3 regions of the Desulfobacter sp. genome follow, and region 2 is predicted to be linked to each of the others. Evidence: riboswitches for the same ligand, from Rfam matches in the RefSeq annotation. Region 2 holds a riboswitch; each other region holds the start of a gene.
What was found. Region 2 has a riboswitch for thiamine pyrophosphate ahead of AB7U36_RS13780 (class I SAM-dependent DNA methyltransferase). Riboswitches for the same ligand answer to the same signal wherever they lie in the genome.
Positions count from the first base shown of each region.

Region 1 (9,609 bases), on a different contig from region 2:
ATCCCTTTGAACCCCTTCCTTGGACACTTCCGGCCCGTGGCTCTTGTCTTTTCCCGCAATCTTGTCAATCTCGTCGATGAAAATGATGCCGGACTGCTCCACCAAGGTAATGGCATCGTTTTTCACCTCATCCATGTCCACCAGATGGGCCGCCTCCTCCTGGGCAATCAGGGCAAGGGCGTCCTTAACCTTGACATTGCGGCTCTTGGTGTTTCTGGGCATGAAATTGCCAAGCATATCCTTCATATTGATACCCATCTCCTCCATGCCGGCATTTGAAAAGATTTCCACCATGGGAAAATTTTTTTCCTGGACATCAATATCTATTTTACGATCGTCAAGCTTACCTTGATCAAGCATTTTGCCAAGCTTTTCCCGGGTATGTTCCGTCGGCTTATTCCCGGGCTTTTGAGACGCACCATCCCCGGTATCAGCCCCGAATACCGGACTGCTTTTTGGGGGAGGCAAAAGGATATCAAGCACCCGCTCCCGGGCGATTTTTACTGCCTTTTCCTGAACCGCTTCCTGCTGACGGCCTTTGAGTGTGTTCACGGTAAGCTCTACCAAGTCCCGGATCATGGATTCCACGTCCCGGCCCACATACCCCACCTCTGTGAATTTGGATGCCTCCACCTTGTAAAAAGGAGAATCTGTCAAATTGGCAAGGCGGCGGGCGATTTCGGTTTTGCCGACACCTGTGGGACCGATGAGGATGATATTTTTAGGTGCAATCTCATCCTGGAGTTCCGGTTCCAGTTGCCGTCGCCGCCATCGGTTTCTCAAGGCCACAGCCACTGATTTTTTGGCGGCATTCTGGCCAATAATGTATTTATCCAGTTCCGTTACAATCTGGTGGGGTTTTAAATCCTTCATTCAATCGTTTCCAATGGTTAAACCTGCAATTGTTATTAACTTTCTATGGTTTCAATGGTGACATGGTGATTGGTATATATACAGATATCTGCGGCAATTTTCATGGCTTTTTCCACAATCTGAACCGGTGAAAGATCCGTATTTTCAATCAAGGCCACAGCTGCGGCCTGGGCTGCGGTGCTGCCGGATCCGATGCTGATGACGCCTTCATCCGGTTCAATCACATCCCCGTTGCCTGACAGAAGATACAGGTTTTCTTTATCCGCTGCAATCATCATGGCCTCAAGACGGCGAAGAAATTTGTCCGTACGCCATTCCCTGGCAAGTTCCACACAGGCCCGGGTCAGGCTTCCGCTGTACTGATCCAATTTTTCCTCAAGCTTTTCAGCCAGGGTCAGGGCATCGGCCGTGGCCCCTGCAAAGCCTGTAATAATCCTGTTGTTATAAATCCGTCTGACTTTCCGGGCTTTATGTTTTGTTACGACATTGCCTAATGTGACCTGTCCGTCACCGGCAACCACGACCATGTCCCCGGTTCTAATGGCAAGAATTGTGGTGCCGTGAAATTGTTGATTATTCATATATGGTTATCTCCTGGTTCTGTTCGCCGTAAAACCGGCCAGCAGTCTGGTTTTTGTTAATTTTATAAAATGGTTACCTTCGGGGATGGGCTTTGTCGTACACGGCCATCAGGCGGTCCATGCTCACATGGGTATACACCTGGGTGGTGGACAGGCTGGCATGGCCTAGAATTTCCTGAATGCCCCGCAGGTCCGCACCGGAATCCAGCATATGGGTGGCAAAGGAATGCCGCAGGGTGTGGGGTGATATTTTCAAACCCAAGCCGCATTCCATGACCACCTTATCAAGAATCCGCCGAATGGAGCGCCTGCCAAGCCTTTGAAAGTCTTTGTTTAAGAATACCGGCGGGAAATTTTCCTTGAGATCACTCCGGTAGATTTGGATGGCATCAAGGGCGCGCCTGCCCACGGGCATGATGCGCTCTTTGTTTCCCTTGCCTAACACCCGGATCAGCCCGGCATGAAAATCAATATCCTGGATATCAAGCATGTGAAGCTCACCGATTCGCATGCCCGTGGAATAAAAGGTTTCAAACATGGCAAGATTGCGTCTGTCCATCCAGGTATCACTTTTCATGGTGTCCAACAGCCTGAAAATATCGTCAATACCCATGGCCTTGGGAAGGGATTTCTCAAGTTTTGGAAAGGGGATGACATCGGCAGGATTCAACCCGACCAGCCCGGACCTGATCAGGTAGTCAAAAAAAGATTTTAAGGCGGACAGACGCCGTGAAAGGGTTTTTTTACTTTTTTTCAAGGCAGTTTGGGCTGCAAGATATCTGCGCACGATGATCTTGTCCACCTGTTGAGCCCTTTTTTCAAAGGCCTGTTGCCAGTTTTCATCCGTGCAGTTGCAGGTGTCCAGATAAAAAAGGATAAAACTTTTTATATCCGTAAAATAGGCCCGAAGCGTATGGGAGGAATACCCTTTTTCAGCTTCCAGGGTAATCAGATAGTCATCAAGAATCATGGCGGTCCAGTCCTGTACAGGCCATGACCTGTTTGAGATCGTCCCAGGTCTGGCGCTTCAGGGCGGGGTTCTGCACAAGCGCCGAAGGATGGTGGGTGGCCATGACCGGGACCCCGTGGTATTGAAAGAAATGCCCCCGGATTTTTACCAGGGGATCATCCGAGCCTTTCATCATCCGGCAGGCCTTTTCTCCCAACCCCACCACGGCTAACGGTTTGTGCGTCAGTATGTGGCGGGCAAGCAAAGCGCTATCTGCAGCATTGCAGATATACACCTTAGACGGTGTAAGATGCATGGCTGAAAGCATCTTTACCAAAAGGATGCCGGGCGGCCCCTTAAAAAAGGTTTCCTCACTGTCCACCAGCACGATGCGCGCATCCTCAGGCCCCTGGGCAGCAAAGGGCGGTGGCGGCCATGACGGGGTGCCCCATGTTTCAAGGATATGAAAGGCATCCCGGCCCAGGGCTATGGATTGATTGCCCAAACTTTTCTGAAACTTCAGAAACTGGCCCAGGGCATTGAGGGCCTGGACAACTCCATGGCCGCAGTCTGAATTTTGAACTGTATTTCCGTCAAAAACATCCATGGGTTTAAGAGACCGCCTGGACAACCGCATCCAGAATGGCGTGGGCCACCTTCTCCTTTGGCATCAAAGGCAGATCCGTGACAAGGCCGTCCCGGGTGAACAGTTTGACTTTATTGGTGTCTGCTTTGAAGCCGGAACCGGTTTTTCCCACAATGTTGGCCGCAATCATATCCAGGTGTTTTTTTTCCATCTTGCCCTTGGCATAGGTTTCAAGGTCACGGGTCTCCGCAGCAAAGCCGACCAGGTACTGATCTTTCCTCTTTTTGAGCCCAATGGCCTTTAAAATATCCTTGTTCTGGGTCAGTTCAAGGGTCATGTACCCCTGATCCTGATCCTGACCCCCGTTTTTTTTGATTTTATGGGCCTGGACAGACACGGGTTTGAAGTCCCCCACAGCGGCCACTTTAATAATGATATCAGCCTGGTCCAGAGATCCAAGCATGGCATCATACATCTGGTCGCAGGACCCCACGGACACGCGCTCCACGCCAACAGGGGGATCAAGGCTGACAGGACCGGATACCAGGATGACCCTGGCCCCTCTTTTTTCCGCAGCCCCGGCAATGGCATACCCCATTTTTCCCGAGGAGTGGTTGCTTAAAAAACGTACCGGATCAATGGGCTCAACCGTGGGGCCGGCAGAAACTAAAATGGTTTTTCCCTTCAGATCCTTTTTGTAAAAAAGCGCACAAGCCCGGTCAAAAATAAACCAGGGTTCAGGCAGACGCCCGGCACCTGCGGTTTTACAGGCAAGCACTCCTGAATCCGGATCCAGGATGTGAATACCGGACTCTTCCAGCAGATCCAGGTTCTTCTGCACTCTTATATTCTGGTACATATCCGTATTCATGGACGGGCAGATCAAAACAGGGCAGGTCATGGCCAGCATGGTGGTGGTCAATGCATCGTCGGCAATGCCGTGGGCCAGCTTGCCAATGAAGTTGGCCGTGGCAGGCGCGATGACGGCAAGAGCCGACTTTGACGCCACTTCAATGTGGGCCACCCCGGAACCGGGTCCTTCCCACAAATCCAGAAGCACCGGGTTTTCCGAGAGCACCTCAAAGGTGGCAGGCCCCACAAACCGGGTGGCGGCCCGGGTCATGGCCACCACCACATCGGCCCCGGCCTTTTTAAAAAGCCGGAGCAGTTCAACGCATTTATACGCGGCAATACCGCCGGTCACACCTAAAAAAACGTGTTTACCATTCAATGTCATCAAAAGGTCCCATCGTTTGTGGGATTTTGGGAGACGCCGCGCAGGGTCGGGGCGATGCCGATTTCAATATAGGTATAAATTTGTTCTTCACGGATTGAAATCACGGCACAGCGCGTGGCCTTTTGAAATACCATGATGGTGGTTTCAGGGGCTTTAATCCTGGAAATGACCTCCCAGTTGTCTTTTTCCATGTTTATGGAAAAGAAATTATAAAGGGAGTTTGACTCCACCCGCCCCTTGAGGCTAAGGATTCCGGATCTGAATCCGGGTGTTGAAACGATAACCGTGCGGTCTTTGATAATTTTCAGTTCCTTGGGAACCAGAACATCCTCAAAATCATAGTAAACAGCAACAGGTTTCTCCTTAACCTCCGGCTGGGGGGAGGACTGGACCTGTTTAGAGGCAGATGACCCCTTAAAAAGCCCGCACCCTGAAATAAAAATAAAGGCTGTAAATATTAGACACCCCCAACAAATTGCCGGCAGACAATGACGAATTTTCATTTAGTATTCTCCTGATTATTCGTTACAGCAAATGCTATGTTTTCTAAAACGAATCCTCTTAAATGTCAATTCAATGTCATTCACTTCAGTGCTGACGCATGAACATAAAACAGTCATGCACCTTGCCAGGATGTGCCGCTATTCAAGCAGATTTCCCACACGTTTAACCGCGCAAAAATCACCGCACATGGTACAAACCTCTTTTTCCCCAGGCTGGGACGAGTTGCGGTAAAGTCTTGCCTTTTCCGGGTCCAGGGCGCAGTCGAACTGTCCCTCCCAGTCCAGCGTACCCCGGGCTTTGCTCATTTTATGGTCGATAAGCCCGGCCCCTTTAAGACCCTTGGCCAGATCTCCGGCATGGGCCGCGATCCGGGATGCCATAATACCTTGTTTAACATCGTCTGCAGTGGGCAGCCGCAGATGTTCAGCCGGGGTGACATAGCACAAAAAGTCAGCACCATGCATGGCGGCCAGGGCACCTCCTATGGCTGACGTGATATGGTCGTAGCCGGGGGCAATGTCGGTAACCAGGGGGCCAAGCACATAAAACGGGGCATTGTGGCAAAGCTTTTTTTGCAGTTTCATGTTCATTTCCACCTCATGCAGCGGCACGTGGCCGGGCCCCTCAATCATGACCTGCACATTTTTTTTCCAGGCCTGCCGGGTCAGTTCCCCCAGGGTGATCAACTCCTCAATCTGGGGGGCGTCTGTTGAATCCTGTATGGCGCCAGGCCTGAGTCCGTCCCCCAGACTGATGCAGACATCATGAGCCTGGCAGATGTCCAGAAGCCGGTCAAAGTGTTCATAAAAGGGATTTTCATTGCCGGTTTTTTCCATCCATTCGAACAGGATAGCCCCGCCCCGGCTGACAATGCCGCACAGCCGGGGGTTGGTTTTTATGCTTTGGGCACATTTTTTGTTGAGTCCGGCATGGATGGTAATGAAATCAATCCCGTTGGCTGCATGGATTTCAACGGTTTCAAACCACTCTTCCAGGGTTATTTCCTGGGTGGGCTTTCCGGTACGGGTTAAGGTGTCATAAATGGGCACCGTACCGATCATCACAGGGATTTGTGCCACCAGACACTTGCGAAATTTTTCAGTGTCGCCGGATACGCTCAGGTCCATGACTGCGTCTGCCTGGTACTCCAGAGCCAACCGCGCCTTCTGGAGTTCCGCATCAAAACAGCAGACATCTTTGGATACGCCCAGATTGACGTTAATTTTGGTTTTAAGCCCTTTTCCCACGCCTGCGGCTTTCAGGTTTAAATGATTCTTATTGGCAGGGACAGCAATTGAGCCCTGGGCAATTCCCTCCATAAGATCCTGTTTTGAAATGGGTTCATTGGCGAGCACCTGTTCCATCTGCGGTGTGAGAATGCCTTTCCTGGCTGCATCCATCTGGGTCGTATATGACTGTGACATGTGTACATCTCCTATTTTATATCTATATTTTATGAAAGGGAAACTGAAACGGCGGGGCCGGGAGATGACAGATCGCTCTATACCAAAGCTTCAATCAAGTTTCCTACGCCGGTACGAGCCGGATCAGGTTCCAAGGGTTGAAGTTTTGAGCCAACTTCTCTCAGCTTTTACAAAAGCACCCCCATGATTAACTGAAATGTCAAATACTTGATTAAAAAGGTTCTGTCAATGGCTTAACCTTAAGATCAGATTGGCTGCAAGGTTAAAACAATGATTGAAAACCAATGGCGCCTGTAGTATTAATTTTATTTCATGGTTTTGGCGATATTTAACCATGGCGTCAAACAACTTCGAGACATTTTGCCTGGTTGTCATCCGGCAAATTAAATAATTTTTAATTTTATCCGAAGACGTTCATGAATAACAAAATGTTAAATACTGGCACAGGTTTTACGCTGTTGGAAACCCTTATCGTATTGGCGATCATGGTAATCGCCATGACTGTTGCAATCCCAAATATCATGCTCTGGTTGTCGAACTATCGCTTAAAAGCTGCGGCACGTGAGCTCTATTCCAATATGCAGAAAGCCAAGTCTGAAGCGCTTAAACGCAATTGCAGTGTAGGCATTACCTTTTCAACGGTGACTTTCCCGGCTCAGGGGGGAGGGTATACGATCTTTCTTGATAATGGTGATGGTGCAGGAACCGCTGATAACGCAGTACAAGACGGTGGAGAAGTGACGTTGTTACCGGTTGCCATGCCCCTAGGTTGCACACTTTATGAAGCCAGCTTTGGTGGTACATCAAGGACTGGCTATAATTCCCGTGGATTCCCCCTTGGTAACAGGACAGGTTCTGCAAGATTAAGGAACAATAATTCCGTTTGGTATGAGATGGCTTTGTCCAATTCCGGATATCCGAAAATACGAAAAAGTTATGACGGAACAAATTGGGAGTGAGGCAATCAGTGGAGGGGTAAACAAATAACAGGTGGGGAAATAATGAGAAAAAATATATCGCCATGCAGGGAAAATGCTGGCTTTACCCTGATTGAAGTTCTTGTTGTTCTTGCCATTTCCGGTATTCTTCTGGGAGGGGTTTACGCACAGTTCACGTCTCAACAGGCTAGTTACCAAGCCCAGGATCAGGTGGTGGAAATGCAGCAAAACCTGCGTGCCGGAATCAGCTATATGGCGCAGGAACTGCGCATGGCAGGATACGACCCTTACAGCTCAGGAAGGGCAGGTATTGAAACAGCAAATTTAACCACTGTTGTTTTTACTTATGTTGCTGATGATGACGGGTTGGATAACGACAATGCCGATGGTGACAATGACACCTCCACCGGTGCGGATGAAACGGGTGAATTACAAACCATCACCTTTGATTTATATGATGCCTATGGCGATGGAGATAATGATATCGGCAGGCAAGTCGGTGGAATTAAACGTGCTATTGCCGAAAATATTGAAGAGCTGGAATTTCGCTACCTTAACTCTGACGGCGCTGTGGTGACCAAACCGGATGACATAAAAACAGTACAGATTTCTCTTCTGGCCCGCGTGGGGAAGCCTGACCGTAATTTTTCCAGTAACAAGACCTACACCTCCGCATCCGGTGATGTCTGGGGACCTTACAATGACAGGTTCAGACGCCGCTTCCAGATTGTAACCATCTACCTCAGAAATGCGGAGATTTGACCCGTGAATAAGCAGCAAAGCCATAATGATGCTGGCTTCAGTCTTATTGAAGTGCTTGTTGCGCTGATGATTTTTAGCGTCGGCATTCTTGGCGTTTCTATGATGCAGTTATGGGCTATTCGGGGCAACAGCAGCGCCAATCGCCTGACTGAAGCCACGGTGTTCGGCAGTGACCAGATTGAACAAATGCTGTCCTGGGACTATAACGATGACAGGCTCAAATCAACCAATAACAATACCTATACGCTGTCCGATGGTAGTGGTACGATTGCGGATGGCGATCAGGCTGATAGCGATAACTTCTGTCATGCATATTGGCAGATCACCGACAATACACCGGTCACGGACAGTAAAACAATTGACGTTACAGTGTTCTGGAATCTAAACGGAGATCTGAAAAGTTTCAGCCTTTCGGCTGTCAAGGCCCAATAGTAGTGTGAGCTTTTTTTCAGGATAGATTCAACGAATTGAGGGAGATATGAAGCCACTTAATCATGTGAGCAACCAACAAGGTTTTGCTTTGATATCCGCAATTCTTTTTCTGGTCTTGCTGACAGTCATAGGGATTGCGGCGCTGAATACAACCAGCGTGGAACTGCAGATAACCGGGAACGACCGGATTTACAGAACGGATTTCTATAACCAGGAGATGTGCCTGGCTGCCGGGAAACTCAATTACAGAACCTGGCTTACGACTGCTTATCTGACATCAGATGAAAGCGCTGCCTATTTTCCGCAGGCGGGAACTGATGATAATGGTAACGGCATTACTGATGTCAGTGAAATCATCAAAAATGGTGAAGTCATCGGCAGCTACAGGGTTAGAAACAATGTTTCCACCGCGACCGACATCACCAACTGGGAAGACCTGAAGGACTTCGACAATGATGCTACCAAGCACCCGGCCAATCAGGTGCCGGTTCTGAATCACCGCGACAAACCCCTGCCGGGAAGCGGCTACGATCCCAACAATTTCGAAATCCGCCGTTTTACCATTACCGCCTATTCCGTTAAGGATGATCGCAAGGTGATCTTGCAGGAAGGCGTTTACAAGGTGTTCAACAAATATGAATAGGTTCTGTCCGGAAACGGATCAGTTAGCCTCTGGAGTTTCCGGATGCTAAATCAGGAGGAAAAAACATGAAAACCAGAGTGTTATTTCTATTGGGCCTGATTGCATGGGCATCGTTTGCCTTCGCGGAAGATGTAGATATTTACGGTGTCTCGAATATTGAGGTCAAGCCCAATGTCCTCATTATTCTGGATAACTCCGGAAGTATGAGTGAAAAAGATGTGTCCGGTGACCCTTATGATCCTGCAACCACTTATTCCGGTTCATACACCGCAAACAAAGTTTATATTAGCAGCGGGAGCGGACATTTTAGTAGCTGGAGCGGATACTTTGACAATATTAACTCATCAGGCTGGCAATGCAATGATGCTAAGAATGAGCTTCTTAGTGAAGGTAATTGGAGTGGTAAACTGGCCAAAAGTGGTGGTAACATATATTGTTCTGGTTATGGTTTTAGAAAAAGCTACGCGCTGGGCAACTATCTTAATTATGAAAATGCAGAGGGTGGTGACCGCACTCGCATGGAAGTAGCCAAAGAAGTTGTTGCCGATCTGATTATCGACAACATTGAGACCGTCAATTTCGGACTGATGGCCTTTAATTTCAACCAGGGAGGGTATATTATAGCTGACTGCGGGGCGACCCAAAACACCCTGATCGGTGATTATGACCCTGATACGGAT
Region 1 covers NZ_JBFXHE010000122.1:653-10,261, reverse strand. Annotated here, with positions in the region: gene hslU (ATP-dependent protease ATPase subunit HslU) at 1-873, opposite strand, end outside; gene hslV (ATP-dependent protease subunit HslV) at 909-1,454, opposite strand; gene AB7U36_RS10535 (tyrosine recombinase XerC) at 1,528-2,424, opposite strand; gene AB7U36_RS10530 (uracil-DNA glycosylase family protein) at 2,414-3,010, opposite strand; gene coaBC (bifunctional phosphopantothenoylcysteine decarboxylase/phosphopantothenate--cysteine ligase CoaBC) at 3,015-4,226, opposite strand; gene AB7U36_RS10520 (hypothetical protein) at 4,226-4,729, opposite strand; gene thiC (phosphomethylpyrimidine synthase ThiC) at 4,868-6,154, opposite strand; TPP riboswitch at 6,236-6,347, opposite strand; gene AB7U36_RS10510 (GspH/FimT family pseudopilin) at 6,571-7,113, shown strand; gene AB7U36_RS10505 (prepilin-type N-terminal cleavage/methylation domain-containing protein) at 7,156-7,854, shown strand; gene pilV (type IV pilus modification protein PilV) at 7,858-8,286, shown strand; gene AB7U36_RS10495 (pilus assembly PilX family protein) at 8,333-8,929, shown strand; partial or broken gene AB7U36_RS10490 (hypothetical protein) at 8,995-9,609, shown strand, end outside.
Region 1: another riboswitch for thiamine pyrophosphate. It lies ahead of thiC (phosphomethylpyrimidine synthase ThiC); the one in region 2 lies ahead of AB7U36_RS13780 (class I SAM-dependent DNA methyltransferase).

Region 2 (7,280 bases):
GGCTGTCCTTTCTATAAAATCGAGTGCTAAAATAAAAATTTTTGCTGAAGCTAAAGATCATTAAACTATTTCTCCCCTTATATTTTTTTAAGACCATATACGTTGGATCTTTTTCTGTCAATAGATTCAGACTCAATCTCCAGGGCGATCGCATGTAAACATATCCTGGAAATGAAAAATATGGTTGGATAACCAATCCCATAGAAAGGGACGATCACAATCGGCTAAAGGTTATTGCAATTACTTTTTCATAACTTCTTCAAAAAAATCGAGTTCATATTGTGTTGATAGCGTGAAGGCTTTCAACATTTCCTGATGAAGTTCTTCATCTGCTGCGGATGATAGCCGCTCTACAATATCAATAAATCTTTGCGTGTATTGCTCGTACGCTTCACTGTGATAGGTGTCGATCCACATCTGGTATTCGTTGTCAGCTTCCGCAATGGTCAAGATGTGGTTACCAACGCTGCTAAACACCCAGAAACAGGGTAAAAGTGCCGCAGCAGCAAGAGCAAATACGGAATTTTTACTGTGATTAAGCAGAAAGGAAGTGTATTTCTCAATTGCAGGAGACTTTTCTTCAGCTTCCTCAATATCAAAATATTTCAGAAACTCATTGTGAAGGGCTTTTTCAATGTCCAGCCCATCTTTGGCTAACATTTGAAAGAATTGCTTTTCAGATTCGTTGGGAGCTTTTTCGGCCAACAGGTCCAAAGCCAGATTATCATCCTTGAGATAAAGGATATCCTGCGACAGGAAATGTGCAAAATTATTTTTATCTAATGTGCCTTTCGCCAGTTGTACAACGAAGGGATGAGCGATTGTATCCTCATAAATAGAAGCTACCGCATCCCACATCTTTTGAGTGTATTTTCCTGCTGCTTTAATATTCTTCATCACCCCCTGATTCCTCTATTTTTATTTTTTAGGAATGAGCCTTAAATAACTCGACCATTTCAAAACAGTCGGCCATTGTCGGCCGTACGTTTAGAAATTTTAATTGGCCATCTTATTTCGTGCTCGTTCCTTAAAGGCACAAATGGCAACATAATCACCGCAGTCAAACCCCGGAATTGGTTGTTCTTCCATATTGTTTGAGTATAGCGGATGTTTAGTGAGCGTTTGAGCATAATCAAAGTCTTGAAAACCTGCTGTTTTAAGCATCTCGACTTTCTCAGCAGTTGTACGCCAGTTTGCAACCTTTACAAATTCAATTGGATACGGGTCCCTTGGGTGAACTCCTTCCAATAATGGATGTTCCCATGTTTCGACACTTTTTGCCAGGTTATACATGGTTGCGTATGAACTTTCCTTAGGAACATCAATAACCACGATTTTACCTCCTTTTCTCAAAGCAGTATATGCTTTGTGAAACACGGACTGCAGGTCATTGATATAGCTTGGTGTGCCGTTGAATAGGATCGTATCGTATTGTTCTTCGCCCAAATCGGCGTCTTCCGCTGTGGTTACCTCAACACTTATCCCGCGTTTACGGGCAATCTCAGCCATTCCCTCTGATGGTTCGAGACCGTACTGAATGGAAATGTTAAAATCTCTTTTCAAGATTGATTCAAAAAGACCACTTCCGCACCCTACAGAAAAAGTATCACCCGCATCTTTCATAAAATAAGCGACCAGGTTCACCTCTGAATTTAACAGATTCATATTGTCAAAAAACCACGCATCATATGCTTGTGCAAATTCGTCAAAACTTCTTTTTTTATCCATGCTGACCTCCGAAGAAAAACCGTTATTATCAACCCGGTGCAGATAATGTATTTTTATAGGTAGGCACTTACTTGAAGATGCATGATCCGCTTCCCTACGTCGGTATTACCCGCATCAGGTTCCAAGGGTCAGGAAAATTTTTCCTTCTCAGCTTTTGCAAGCGCCCCCAGCTAAATTCTAAAGAAGTATCAAAAACAGCGTTTTTTAAATGTACGCAAAAACCTAACCGGACACTACTGATTTATTTTATTGAGTTATTTCCTCTATCAATTTTTTTGCGTCACTGGCCCCGGGGAAATTATCATTAAGCTCCAGGGCCTTGGACAGCTCTTTGAGTGCCTGCTCTTTTTCCCCTTTTCCGTAATACGCCAGCCCTAAATGGTAGCGGATAATGGGATGGTTTGGTTGTTTTTCCAGGCAGTCCAAAAATTCGGCAACGGCATTTCCGTACAACCCTTTTTTATAATAGGCAAATCCCATCGTATCCATGATGCTCGGATCTTCGGGATAAAGGGTTTTCGCTGTTTTTGCCAGGGCCAGGGCTTCGTCAAATTTATCTGTCCGGCTTGCCAGGTAAAATGACAGATTGTTGGCGGCGGCGGCATAGTTGGGATTGATTTCAAGGGCTTTACGGTAATGGGTTTCTGCGTCATCAAATTTGTTTTCCGCTTCAAGAAGGACGGCCAGCAACATATGGGGCGGGGCCAGTTTATCATTTTTTTCAATCATGGTCAGATATTGTTTTTTTGCGTCCTCAATATTTTTCTGGGACAGGTATATTTTTGCCAGCGTTCCGTAGGGACTCAGATAATCCGGGGCAAGGTCAACGGCTTTCAGCAGTTCTGATTCTGCCTGTTTCATATCCTTCTGGGCCAGATAAATATTTGCACGGGTGCTGTGCACAAGCGCTTTTAAATTATTGTTATCCGTGAATGCATCCATCTGCTGAGTACACAGGGCATGGGCAGTATCAAATTCTTTCTGGACCACGGCATTTCTGATTCTCAGGGTAAATACGTCAATGAGTTTGTTGTTCAGGGACCAGGCCTTTTCCAGCAGGGGGGCTGCCTGGTCAAATTGCCTCAGCGCAGATTTTAAGTAGGCAAGCCGGTAATAGCCTGCCGGATTGTCAGAGCCGATTTCAATCATTTTTTTATAATCGTCTTCAGCTTCCTTAATTTTTTTCAGGGCCACATAGGCGTTGCCCCGGAGCAGATAGGCCCGGTAGGCTTTGGGATCAAGCTTAATTACCGCGGTGGTCTGATTTACGGCAAGATCATAGGCGTGCTGGCGCAAATAAATTTCAGACATCAGCAACCGGGCCTGGGTATACTCCGGTTTCAGCTCCACCGCCTTGACCAGGGCTGATGCCGCCTGGTTCGGCTCCCCTATTCCGATATAAGAAAGGCCTTTAAAATATTGAACCCTGTGGGCATTTGGTTCTTCCTTTTCAAGGGCGATCAGGATATTGAGCGCATCCTGATATTTTTTTTGAAAAATCAGGATTTCGCTTTTCAGCATTCTGGCATCCGGCAACTGGGGCCGTTTTTTGAGAATGCCGGCGACCAGGTTCTCCGCTTCGTCTATTTTTTTCTCCTTGTACAGGAATCTTGCCAAGATCATCTGGCTGTTGCTGTCTTCAGAATCAAGGGCAGCGGCTTTCCTGTACAATTCAAGGGCCTTATCCTTTTGGTCCGTCACGTTATAGAATCCGGCCAGTATAACCATGGGCCGGGGAGTGTCCGGTTGGATCTCAACCGCCTTTTTAAACGCGGTCTCAGCTTCTTGGAAATTTTTTGTTCTCAGGTAAAAATTACCCAGAAGAATCTGGTGCCCTGGATTTTCAGGATGCTCTGCCGCTGACAGATGTAATTGTTCCTCTGCTTTATCCAATTGTTTTCGCAGAATATAGAACTGGGCCAGGACGTTTCTGGCCGTTGTCGCATCTTTGCCTGATTCCACAGCTTTGAGCAAAAAAGCTTCAGCCTCGTCGAATTTTTTTTCGCTGGCTTTTATGGCGGCCATGGTATGCAGGGCTCCCACATGGCTGTTCTGGATTTCAAGAATTTTTTCAAAAACAATCCGGGCATCTTCAATCTGCTTCTTTCTGATCAGAACCTGTCCTTTGAGAAAGAGCGCGTCCAGGTTTTGGGGGTCCTTTTTCAAAATTTTATCGATCCTGGCCTGGGTTTCCGGCAGTTTTTTATCCAGAAAATAAAATCTCGATAATTTCACCAGGGCTTCAATATTTTCCGGATCAAGTTTTTCTACGCTGGAATAAAGCGCAAAGGCCGATTTTAACTGGCCTGTCTTCATGAATATGTCGCCAAGCTTCAAAAGGACTGCCGTATCTTTATTGTCTATCTGGAGCGCGTTCTTATATTCTATTTCAGCCTTTTTATACTCCCTTGCATCAAAGTATTCGTCACCGTTTTTTACATGGGCTGCTTTTTTTTCGTCCTTGTTTGCGCATCCAAATCCGGTGCAAGTAAGCAATGTGATGAAAATGACTAACATAATTTTGGAACAGGTTTTCATGAGCAACCTCTTTAAAAGTGAATTGGCTTTTTGTTTACTTTATGATAACGCTCAAATGTTAAATACAATTTGTATTATGGGATACTCAGTATTGTCAACGAAATAAAAATTTCGACATTGTAGGAACATGGAACGAGATATGCGGACGCGATATTTGATTTTAAACATTTTGGGGACGCTGTTTTTTTTGTGCTTAACCCAGGGAAAAACATATGCCTGGTTTCATTTTTCCGACACGTGCGAAAATTGTCCCGTTTTCGAGTCGCCCCGAATCGCAGAGGAGGTGTCCAAAACCTATGCCTTTCTGCCGAATACCCCGGATACTGACTCAGAAATCCGCTTGTATAGAACATTTTCTAAAGAGTCATCTCCGGCAAGCGCCGGAGAGCTTAAGATTGATATTCCTTTTAATCTTTTATCCGCATCAGAGACAAACGTTCAAGCCTCGCTTGACCGCCGGATTGCGGCAAATCTCAGGTTAAAAAATCTTATAGAGCAATACCGGGCGCTACAAAAACGAAATGCCGAACTGTTAAAGGATTTGAGCATCCCTTATCTTGAGGCAAAAAAAAGCCACAAAAAAGCGGTAGAGGTATCTGATGCGAAAGAATTGGTGCCTGCCGACAAGCTGAAACGGCAAGTGGCAGAGGTGATTCTTTTTCAGACCGGCGGAAAAGTAAGCCTGCCTGTTCAAGAGAGCCGAGATCTTCAGGCGGTCCAGGCAGAAAAAAAAGGCAGGGAGGATTCAATGCCTGCCCTTGAAAAATACGAGGCGTTGAGTTTAGAAGAGGCGTATTCGAAAAATCCGGTAGGCAGCGGCGCATATCACCAAACCTATGGCCGGGATACGCAATTGCCTTGGATTTTTTCCTTGGGACTCAAGCTGCTGCGGTTTCTGGCAAACAATAAAATTGAAATTCTTTCCTGGGCGGCTGTTATGGCCGTTATCAGTCTGGTCGGTCTGATTGTGGTGAAACGATGACGCGTAAACGCAAAAAAATAGCTGTTGCGGCCACAGGCGTGTTGATTTCCGCTTTAATGATAGGGATCCTTGTAAGCTGTTTTTTGATCTGGGAGTTTGGAACGCCCCAGGATCATTTTGAGAATCAAGGCGACCAGGCTTTTGAGCGCGGTGATTATGCCGATGCCCTTCAATACTGGCTAAGAGCAAAGGAGCCGGTCGGGCAGTCCGGCCGCGTATATGCGAAGATGGGCGCCGTTTATCTGAAATTGTCCAACCTGGACCAGGCTGAGATATGCTTTAAAAAGGCACTGGAAAAAAATCCCGAAGATGTTGACACACAACAGCAAATTATCCGGATTGCCTTGGTTCGCGGGGATACGGCAGCGGCGGGAAATTTGTTGTCAAAGCTTCTCAAGAACCATGATTCAGATCCCCTCCTTTTCATGCTTTCCGGCGATCTTGCCATGCTACAGACTGAATTCAAAACGGCAGAAGCGGCTTATGAGAAAGCTGCAGCGCTTTTACCCGCCCAGATTCGCCCCAGGCTCAAGCTGGCCATCTGTTTTCAGGAACAAAAAAAGGCCTTTGAGGCCGAAAAGATGGTCACTCTTTGCCGGACCCAGGGTATTAAAACACCCATGGATCTCATGCTTGCTGCAGATTATTATGCCCTTGCAGGAGATGATACCAGGGCCGAAAGGTATCTCCTCATGGCCGTGGATTCAGACCCTGGAGACCTTGAATTTAAAACCCGGCTTTGCCTGTTTTATCGCGTTGCCGGGAAGTTAGAAAAGGCAGCGGCCTATTTAAAAAAACTAATTGCCGAGTATCCTGAAAATACCGGATTTAAAATGATGCTGGCCGATTTTTATCTTGCGATTGAAGAGATGGCAGGCGCCGAAAAGCTGCTGGATCAACTTGCCCAGGCAAGCAGGGATGCGCCGGGGTATCATCTACTGATGGGAAAATTCTGGTTATTCAAGGGCCGGTACTCCCATGCCGTGTCATATCTGAAAACCGCATTGGACAAAGACTACGGCCTTGTGTCCGCCCATTATCTTATGGGCGTGGCCTATTTTGCCGGGGGCCAGAGTAAGCTGGCTGAAAAAGCGTTTCTTCAGGCACTGATGCTGGACCCGGATCATGAGGAGTCCATATTTGCCATGGCTGCGCTGAATTATAAGCGGGAGGATTACGGCCTGGCAGACCAATATGCGGATCAATTTCTGGGACGGGAACCGTCCAGTGCCCGGGCCTGGAAGCTCAAAGGGCTCTGCGCCCTTGGCCGCAGGGATCCTTCCTGTGCAATAGGTTCTTTGTCCAAGTCGTGGCATCTGGGAGGCGGCGCTTCGGCCCACTTTTTTCTGGGACAGGCCTTTGAGGCCCAAAGCATGGTGCAGGAAGCGCTGACAGCTTACAGCCAGGTCTTTGAAGATGCACCCCTCATCTATCCGGCCTTGTACGCGTATGCCCGGCTCGCTTCAGATCAGGGCCTGGGAGAGAGGGTCTTTGAAAAGATAGATGCGCTGGCGGGTCATGACGCGAATCCGGCTGTTTACTATACTGCGGCAAAAATTTGCCTTGGGCTCAAAGACTATGACCGATGCCAGGCATATATAGACAAAGCCATGGCGAAAAAAGAGGTGTCAGGTCCTTTTTTTCTTTTGCAGGCAGCACTTTTTGAAGCGACAGGAAAGGATGACGGCGTCGAGAAAACACTGACCGAATGCATAACAAAGCTGCCGCAGTATGTCGGGGGGTGGCTTAAGCTGTCAGCGTATTATGTGAAAAAACAACGGATATCGGATGCCGCACAGGTGATGGAACAGGCGCTTAATTCCTTTCCGGATCACCCTGAAATTAAAGGAAACCTGGCCTGGCTGCTGCTGGAAGAGGAGACCGATTTTGACCGGGCCCTTGATTTGGCAAGAGAAGCCTATGACACACTGCCGGGCCAAGCCTGGCTCATGGATACCCTCGGGTGGGCCTATTACCATAAAAAAATTTATTCCCAGGCGCAATGGATGCTGGAGCAGGCCGAAGAATTAAC
Region 2 covers NZ_JBFXHE010000192.1:18-7,297, forward strand. Annotated here, with positions in the region: gene AB7U36_RS13775 (TenA family protein) at 241-897, opposite strand; gene AB7U36_RS13780 (class I SAM-dependent DNA methyltransferase) at 997-1,728, opposite strand; TPP riboswitch at 1,803-1,906, opposite strand; gene AB7U36_RS13785 (tetratricopeptide repeat protein) at 1,975-4,266, opposite strand; gene AB7U36_RS13790 (hypothetical protein) at 4,550-5,248, shown strand; gene AB7U36_RS13795 (tetratricopeptide repeat protein) at 5,245-7,280, shown strand, end outside.

Region 3 (6,059 bases), on a different contig from region 2:
TGGGGATATGCCATCGGAACGCTTTTTATCCGCTTCTTCGGCGTTTTCCTGGTACTGGGCGTGTTGATGTTCGGCATGATCGTCTGCGGCAAGATTTTTGAATTGGCCTGCAAGCGCAAAACCGCCAAAGTTGAGGAAACAAAGCTGCAGCCGGCTGTTCCAGCACAGAGACCGGTCTCAGCAGCGTCTGAAATGGAGCCGGAGATGGTGGCCGCTGTTGCCATGGCCCTTCATCTGGAGATGTCCGGACCCGTCGGTATAAAATCTGAACTCGGCGCGGAGGATAATCAGAACGCCTGGAGCCTGTATGGCCGCCAGAAGATCATGAACGACCGGACACAGGCATTTAAACGCCATTCTAACACCTAAATGCAAAGACAAAGAAACCCAAATGAAATACGCTATTTCCATAAAACAGAAAAAATATGAGATCGAAATCGGTGCCATCACCAATGGAACCGCTCAGGTAACAGTCAACGGCTCCCCCTATCAGGTGCAAGTGGAAAAACAAGCCGACAGGCACATTCCCGCGTCGGCGGTACCCCCTCCAGCCCGAACTCCGGCACCGGCAGCCGTTTTCGCCTCCGGAACCATCACGGCACCCATCCCCGGATTAATTGTTGACATTCTGGTCAGCGTCGGAGATATGGTTAAAGCTGGCCAGGTGGTCGTAGTCATGGAAGCCATGAAAATGGAAAACCCCCTGATCAGCACTATTGACGGCCAGGTCAAAGAGATCTGTTTGCAGAAAGGCGCCCAGGTCGCCACCGGCGCAGTTATTCTGGTGGTCAGATAACTGCATTTTTTTTTGGATACGGAGACAGCGATAAAAGCGATAAACCGGATCGCGCCGATGCATCTTAATTGGCCTGATCCTCTTCATACTGGCAGGATACTTTTTTGGCAACCTGCGTGTGGTCAAGGAAAATTTTTCTCTGGTACTGGTTATCATTATTTTTCTCTCGGTCATGCCGCTTGTGATAGAGTTTTTTCGGTTCGGGGTGAGAAAAAAACGGAACGGATTAAAATAATGGTTGGGCGTTCAACCCGGGGTTGACAAACCTTCTCATTCTTTATATAGCTTAATCCATCGCGTGGGGTGGCGCACGGCGCCTGAGATAATACCCATTGAACCTGATCCGGATAATACCGGCGAAGGGAAGCGGACAAGACAGCAATAAACCTGGAGAAATCCGGATTTAGGTTTTTTTACAAGCCGCTTGCCCCTTCCTTGGGGGCAAGCGGCTTTTTTTTAGGATTTTTATCTATGAATATTTTTGTCAACGGAAACAAGGAACGCATAGAATCCTGCACTTTGGCGCAGTTCATTGCCTGGAAAAAGCTTGATGCCGGGGCCCTGGTTATTGAACTCAACCAGCAAATCATTAAACAGAAATTTTGGCCGACAACTGAACTCCAGGAAGGCGATCGCCTGGAAATGCTCAGTTTTGTCGGAGGAGGCTGATTATGAACGACGATGTACTTTTATTGGGGGGGAAAGAATTCAGCAACCGGTTGCTGACCGGTACCGGGAAATTCGGCAACCATGGACAAATTCCCAAGATGCTCGCGGCCAGCGGTTCACAGATGATCACTGTGGCCCTGCGTCGGGTCGACATCACGGCTCAGTCTGAAAATATTCTTGAATATATCCCCAAAAATGTGACCCTGCTGCCGAATACATCCGGGGCCCGTAGCGCAGAACAGGCCGTACGCATTGCCCGCATTGCCCGGGAAGCCGGTTGTGGTGATTTCATCAAAATCGAAGTTATCACCGATATGAAATACCTGATGCCGGACAACTGGGAGACCTTGAAGGCCACGGAAATTCTGGCCAAAGAAGGGTTCCAGGTTCTGCCCTATGTTCTGCCGGACCTGCCCCTGGCCAAACGTCTGGAAAACGCCGGTGCAGCAGCGGTCATGCCTCTGGGCGCACCCATCGGAACCAACCGGGGACTGGAGACCAGACCGCTGATTGCCATGTTAATTGAAAATATCAGCGTGCCGATCGTTGTTGATGCGGGAATCGGCAAACCTTCCCAGGCCGCGGCTGCAATGGAAATGGGAGCAGACGCGGTTCTGGTGAATACCGCCATTGCCACGTCCCGGGACCCGGAAGCCATGGGACGCGCCTTTGATCTCGCGGTCAAAGCCGGACGGGCTGCCTTTTTGGCTGAAATGGCCGAAGCGTCCACCCTTGCCCGCGCCTCTTCTCCGCTTACTGGATTTCTTGACGGAGAATAGAAACAAAAAAACAGAAAGCGACTAACCATATTTAAAGCGTATCAGAACTTTAGAGCATAAGCGCCACCTTATAAAAATAAATGAGCTTGAAGCGTTCTGATCAAGGATCAAATCATGTCATTCTATGAGGTAGTTGAGCAATACCGTGATTTTGATGTTCCCGATTTTTTTGACCAGGTGAGCGATGAAGACATCATCCGTAGTCTGGCCAAGGAAAAACCCGGCCCCATGGATTTTATGACCCTGCTGAGCCCCCGGGCTGCCGGACATCTAGAAGCCATGGCCCGCAAAGCCCACCAGCTGACCGTGCAGTATTTCGGACGCACCATCCAAATGTTCATTCCGCTGTACATCTCCAACCACTGTAACAACGGCTGCGCCTATTGCGGGTTTAATCATAAAAACCCGATTCTGCGCCGAAAACTCAGCCTGGAAGAGATTGAGATTGAGGCCAGAGCCATTGCCAAAACCGGCATGCAGCACATACTTTTTCTCACGGGTGAAGCCCAGCACATGACCCCCATGTCTTATCTGCTGGATGCGGCTCAACTGCTTAAGACGCATTTTGCATCAGTGGCGATTGAGGTCTACCCCCTTGAGGTTGAGGCGTACCGCCAACTCAACCAGGCTGGTGTCGATTCCATGACCATGTTCCAGGAAACCTATGACCAGGGCGTTTATAAACGGGTTCATCTGGCCGGCAAAAAGATGGATTACCACTGGCGGCTCAACGCACCTGAACGGGCCGCAAAGGGCGGTATGCGGGTCGTCAACCTCGGGGCCCTGCTTGGTCTGAGTGAACCGCGCCGGGACATGTTTTTCACCGGGTTACATGCCCGCTACCTTGAAAACAAGTATATCGATACCGAGATTGCCATTTCCCTGCCCCGGTTTAACGAGGCAGAAGGCGATTTCCAACCCGACTACCTGGTGGACGACAAAACCTTTGTTCAGTTCATGACCGCGTTGCGCATCTTCCTGCCACGTTCGGGACTGACCATCTCCACCCGTGAAAACGCGACCTTTCGCGACCGCATTCTCCCCTTGGGTGCCACGCGTTACTCTGCTGGATCAAGCACCGGTGTAGGTGGATACACCGAGATACCGGACGGCCAGACACCGCAATTCGAAATTACCGATGCCCGCAGCGTGAAGGAGGTGGCTGATGCGATTATCGCCCATGGCTACCAGCCGATTTACAAAGACTGGGACTGCATCTGATGAAAATCGGTATTGCCGGGGTCGGCGGTATCGGCTCCAACGTGGCCCTTAACCTGGTTCGAAGCGGCGTCACACAACTCAAACTGGTTGATTTCGACCGGGTAGAACCCGGTAACCTCAACCGCCAGTTTTATTTTGCCGACCAGATCGGCCTGTTCAAGGTCGAGGCACTTAAGATCAACTTGCACCGCATTAATCCCAAGGTACACCTTGAGGCGCAGGTTCAGCGTATTGACGCGCAAAACTGCGCTGAACTGTTTTTAGACTGCGACCTTATCGTTGAGGGCTTTGACCGCCAAGTCGATAAAAAAATGCTCATCGAAACCTTTGCCGACAAAAAGCCCGTGGTTTCAGCCTGTGGCATTGCCGGATCCGATTTGGCCACCATCGGTTCGCGCAGAATCGGCAACAGCTACATTGCAGGCGACTTCACCACCGATTGTCATCAGGCACCGCTCTTCAGCCACAAGGTAACCACCGTCGCCAATTACATGAGTGAATTCATTCTTTGTCAACCCGGAGTTCTTCATGACTTTTGTCCATAGGTAATCCCGGATAAAATGGGGTATGAACCGCCGCTATCCGAACCGCCCGGTGATATAATCCTCGGTGAGCTGGTGCAGGGGATTTAAAAATATCTGGTCCGTGGGTCCGGTTTCAATGAGATCTCCCTGGTGGAAATAGGCTGTGCGCTGGGAAATCCGGGATGCCTGCTGCATGGAGTGGGTTACGATGGCAATGGTGTAATCCTGTTTGAGTTCATCAATGAGTTCCTCGATAATGGCCGTGGCAATGGGGTCCAGAGAGGAACAGGGTTCATCCATGAGAATCACCTCCGGGTTCACCGCAATGGTCCTTGCAATGCACAAACGCTGCTGCTGACCACCGGACAGACTGGTGCCCGGCATTTCCAGCCGGTCCTTGACTTCGCTCCACAGACCAGCCCTTTTTAAAGAGCCCACAACCAGTTCGTCGGTCTCGTCCCGGTTCTGGACAAGGCCGTGGATTCTTGCGCCATAGGCAATGTTGTCATAAATGGATTTGGGAAAGGGATTGGGCTTCTGGAAAACCATGCCCACCTGGGCCCTTAACGGCACCACATCCACGTCGCTGTCATATATATTTTTTCCGTCCATGAGGATCTGTCCGGTCACAAGACATCCTTCAATGGTATCGTTCATCCGGTTCAGGCAGCGCAGAAAAGTGGATTTACCGCACCCGGAAGGCCCGATCATGGCAATCACTTCGTTGCGGCCGATATCCAGGGAAATATTGCTGATGGCTTTTTTTGAGTCGTAATAAACAGCCACATTCTGGCAGCTCATCCTGGGGTTTTCAACCGTCGTCTGCCCCACGGTTTCCCGCTCTGTCCGATCAACCAGCGGACGCCGCCCAGGCCTTCTCGGCAGATGACCGATTGTTTGTTCCTGATTCATTTTCGTTTTTATTTATCCTTAATTGAGATCTTCCAACGTTAAGGGGGTAAGTTCTTCAACGACTTTTCTATAATGCTGCCGTTCTTCCGCAGGCATGGGGATCAACCCTTTAGTCGTCAGGTACCCCTCATCACCCCAGGCAGTTTCACTGGTGAACTCGGCCAGATATTCCCTCATACCGGGGATGGTGTTGACATGGGCCTTTTTAATATAAAAATACAGGGGACGGGACACGGGATAGGACCCGGCGGAAATGGCCTCAAATGTCGGTTGCACACCGTCGATGAAAGAGCCCTGGATCTTATCGGTGTTCTGGTCCAGGAAAGAAAAACCAAAAATGCCTAAGGCTTCAGGAGACTTGTTCAACTTGTCCACAATCAGGTTGTCATTTTCTCCGGCCTCAATAAAGGCCCCGTCTTCCCGGAGGGTATGACAGATCACCTTGTATCTTTTTTTATCCGTTTTTTTCAATTTCGCTATCCATGCAAACGCATTTGCCCCGCCTTCCATGGCCAGTTCCACAAATGCATCCCGGGTACCGGAGGTGGGCGGCGGCCCAAACACCTCAATTTTGGCATCAGGAAGTGATGGATTTACTTGCTTCCAGGTTTTATATGGGTTTGGCTGCAAAGCGCCCTTATCCCCTGTCACAGGCACCTGCTTTGCCAGACCGAGAAACAAATCTTTTCTGGCCAGCCTGAACACCAGGGTCTGCCTGGAATTTGCCACAACAATGCCGTCATAGCCAATTTTCACCTCAACGACTTCTTTTACACCATTTTTGAAGTCTTTTTCCAGCTGACTTCTTGTAATCCGGGCAGAAGAGTTGGTAATATCCGGATGCTCTACACCAATACCGGCGCTAAAAAGCTTATGGCCGCCGCCGGATCCAGTGGATTCAATCTTCGGGGTTTTAAAGCGGGTTTTTTTTCCAAAATTTTCAGCAACAACTGTGGCAAAAGGATAAACCGTTGAGGATCCGACAATGGAGATATAGTCCCTTGCTGCACCGGCCCTGGCCTGGGAAATCCCCAAAATCACCACATACACGAAGGCAATCGAAGTGACAATCAGTTTTTTCATGGGTAAACTCCTGAAACATGCATTCTATAAAAAGATAAATAAAATCTGCGACTTAATGTCTTTTTTCAAATCTTT
Region 3 covers NZ_JBFXHE010000245.1:33-6,091, forward strand. Annotated here, with positions in the region: partial or broken gene AB7U36_RS15620 (OadG family protein) at 1-369, shown strand, start outside; gene AB7U36_RS15625 (biotin/lipoyl-containing protein) at 392-796, shown strand; TPP riboswitch at 1,086-1,178, shown strand; gene thiS (sulfur carrier protein ThiS) at 1,268-1,465, shown strand; gene AB7U36_RS15635 (thiazole synthase) at 1,468-2,244, shown strand; gene thiH (2-iminoacetate synthase ThiH) at 2,359-3,465, shown strand; gene thiF (sulfur carrier protein ThiS adenylyltransferase ThiF) at 3,465-4,010, shown strand; gene pstB (phosphate ABC transporter ATP-binding protein PstB) at 4,044-4,901, opposite strand; gene AB7U36_RS15655 (substrate-binding domain-containing protein) at 4,920-5,984, opposite strand; partial or broken gene AB7U36_RS15660 (PstA family ABC transporter permease) at 6,037-6,059, opposite strand, start outside.
Region 3: another riboswitch for thiamine pyrophosphate. It lies ahead of thiS (sulfur carrier protein ThiS); the one in region 2 lies ahead of AB7U36_RS13780 (class I SAM-dependent DNA methyltransferase).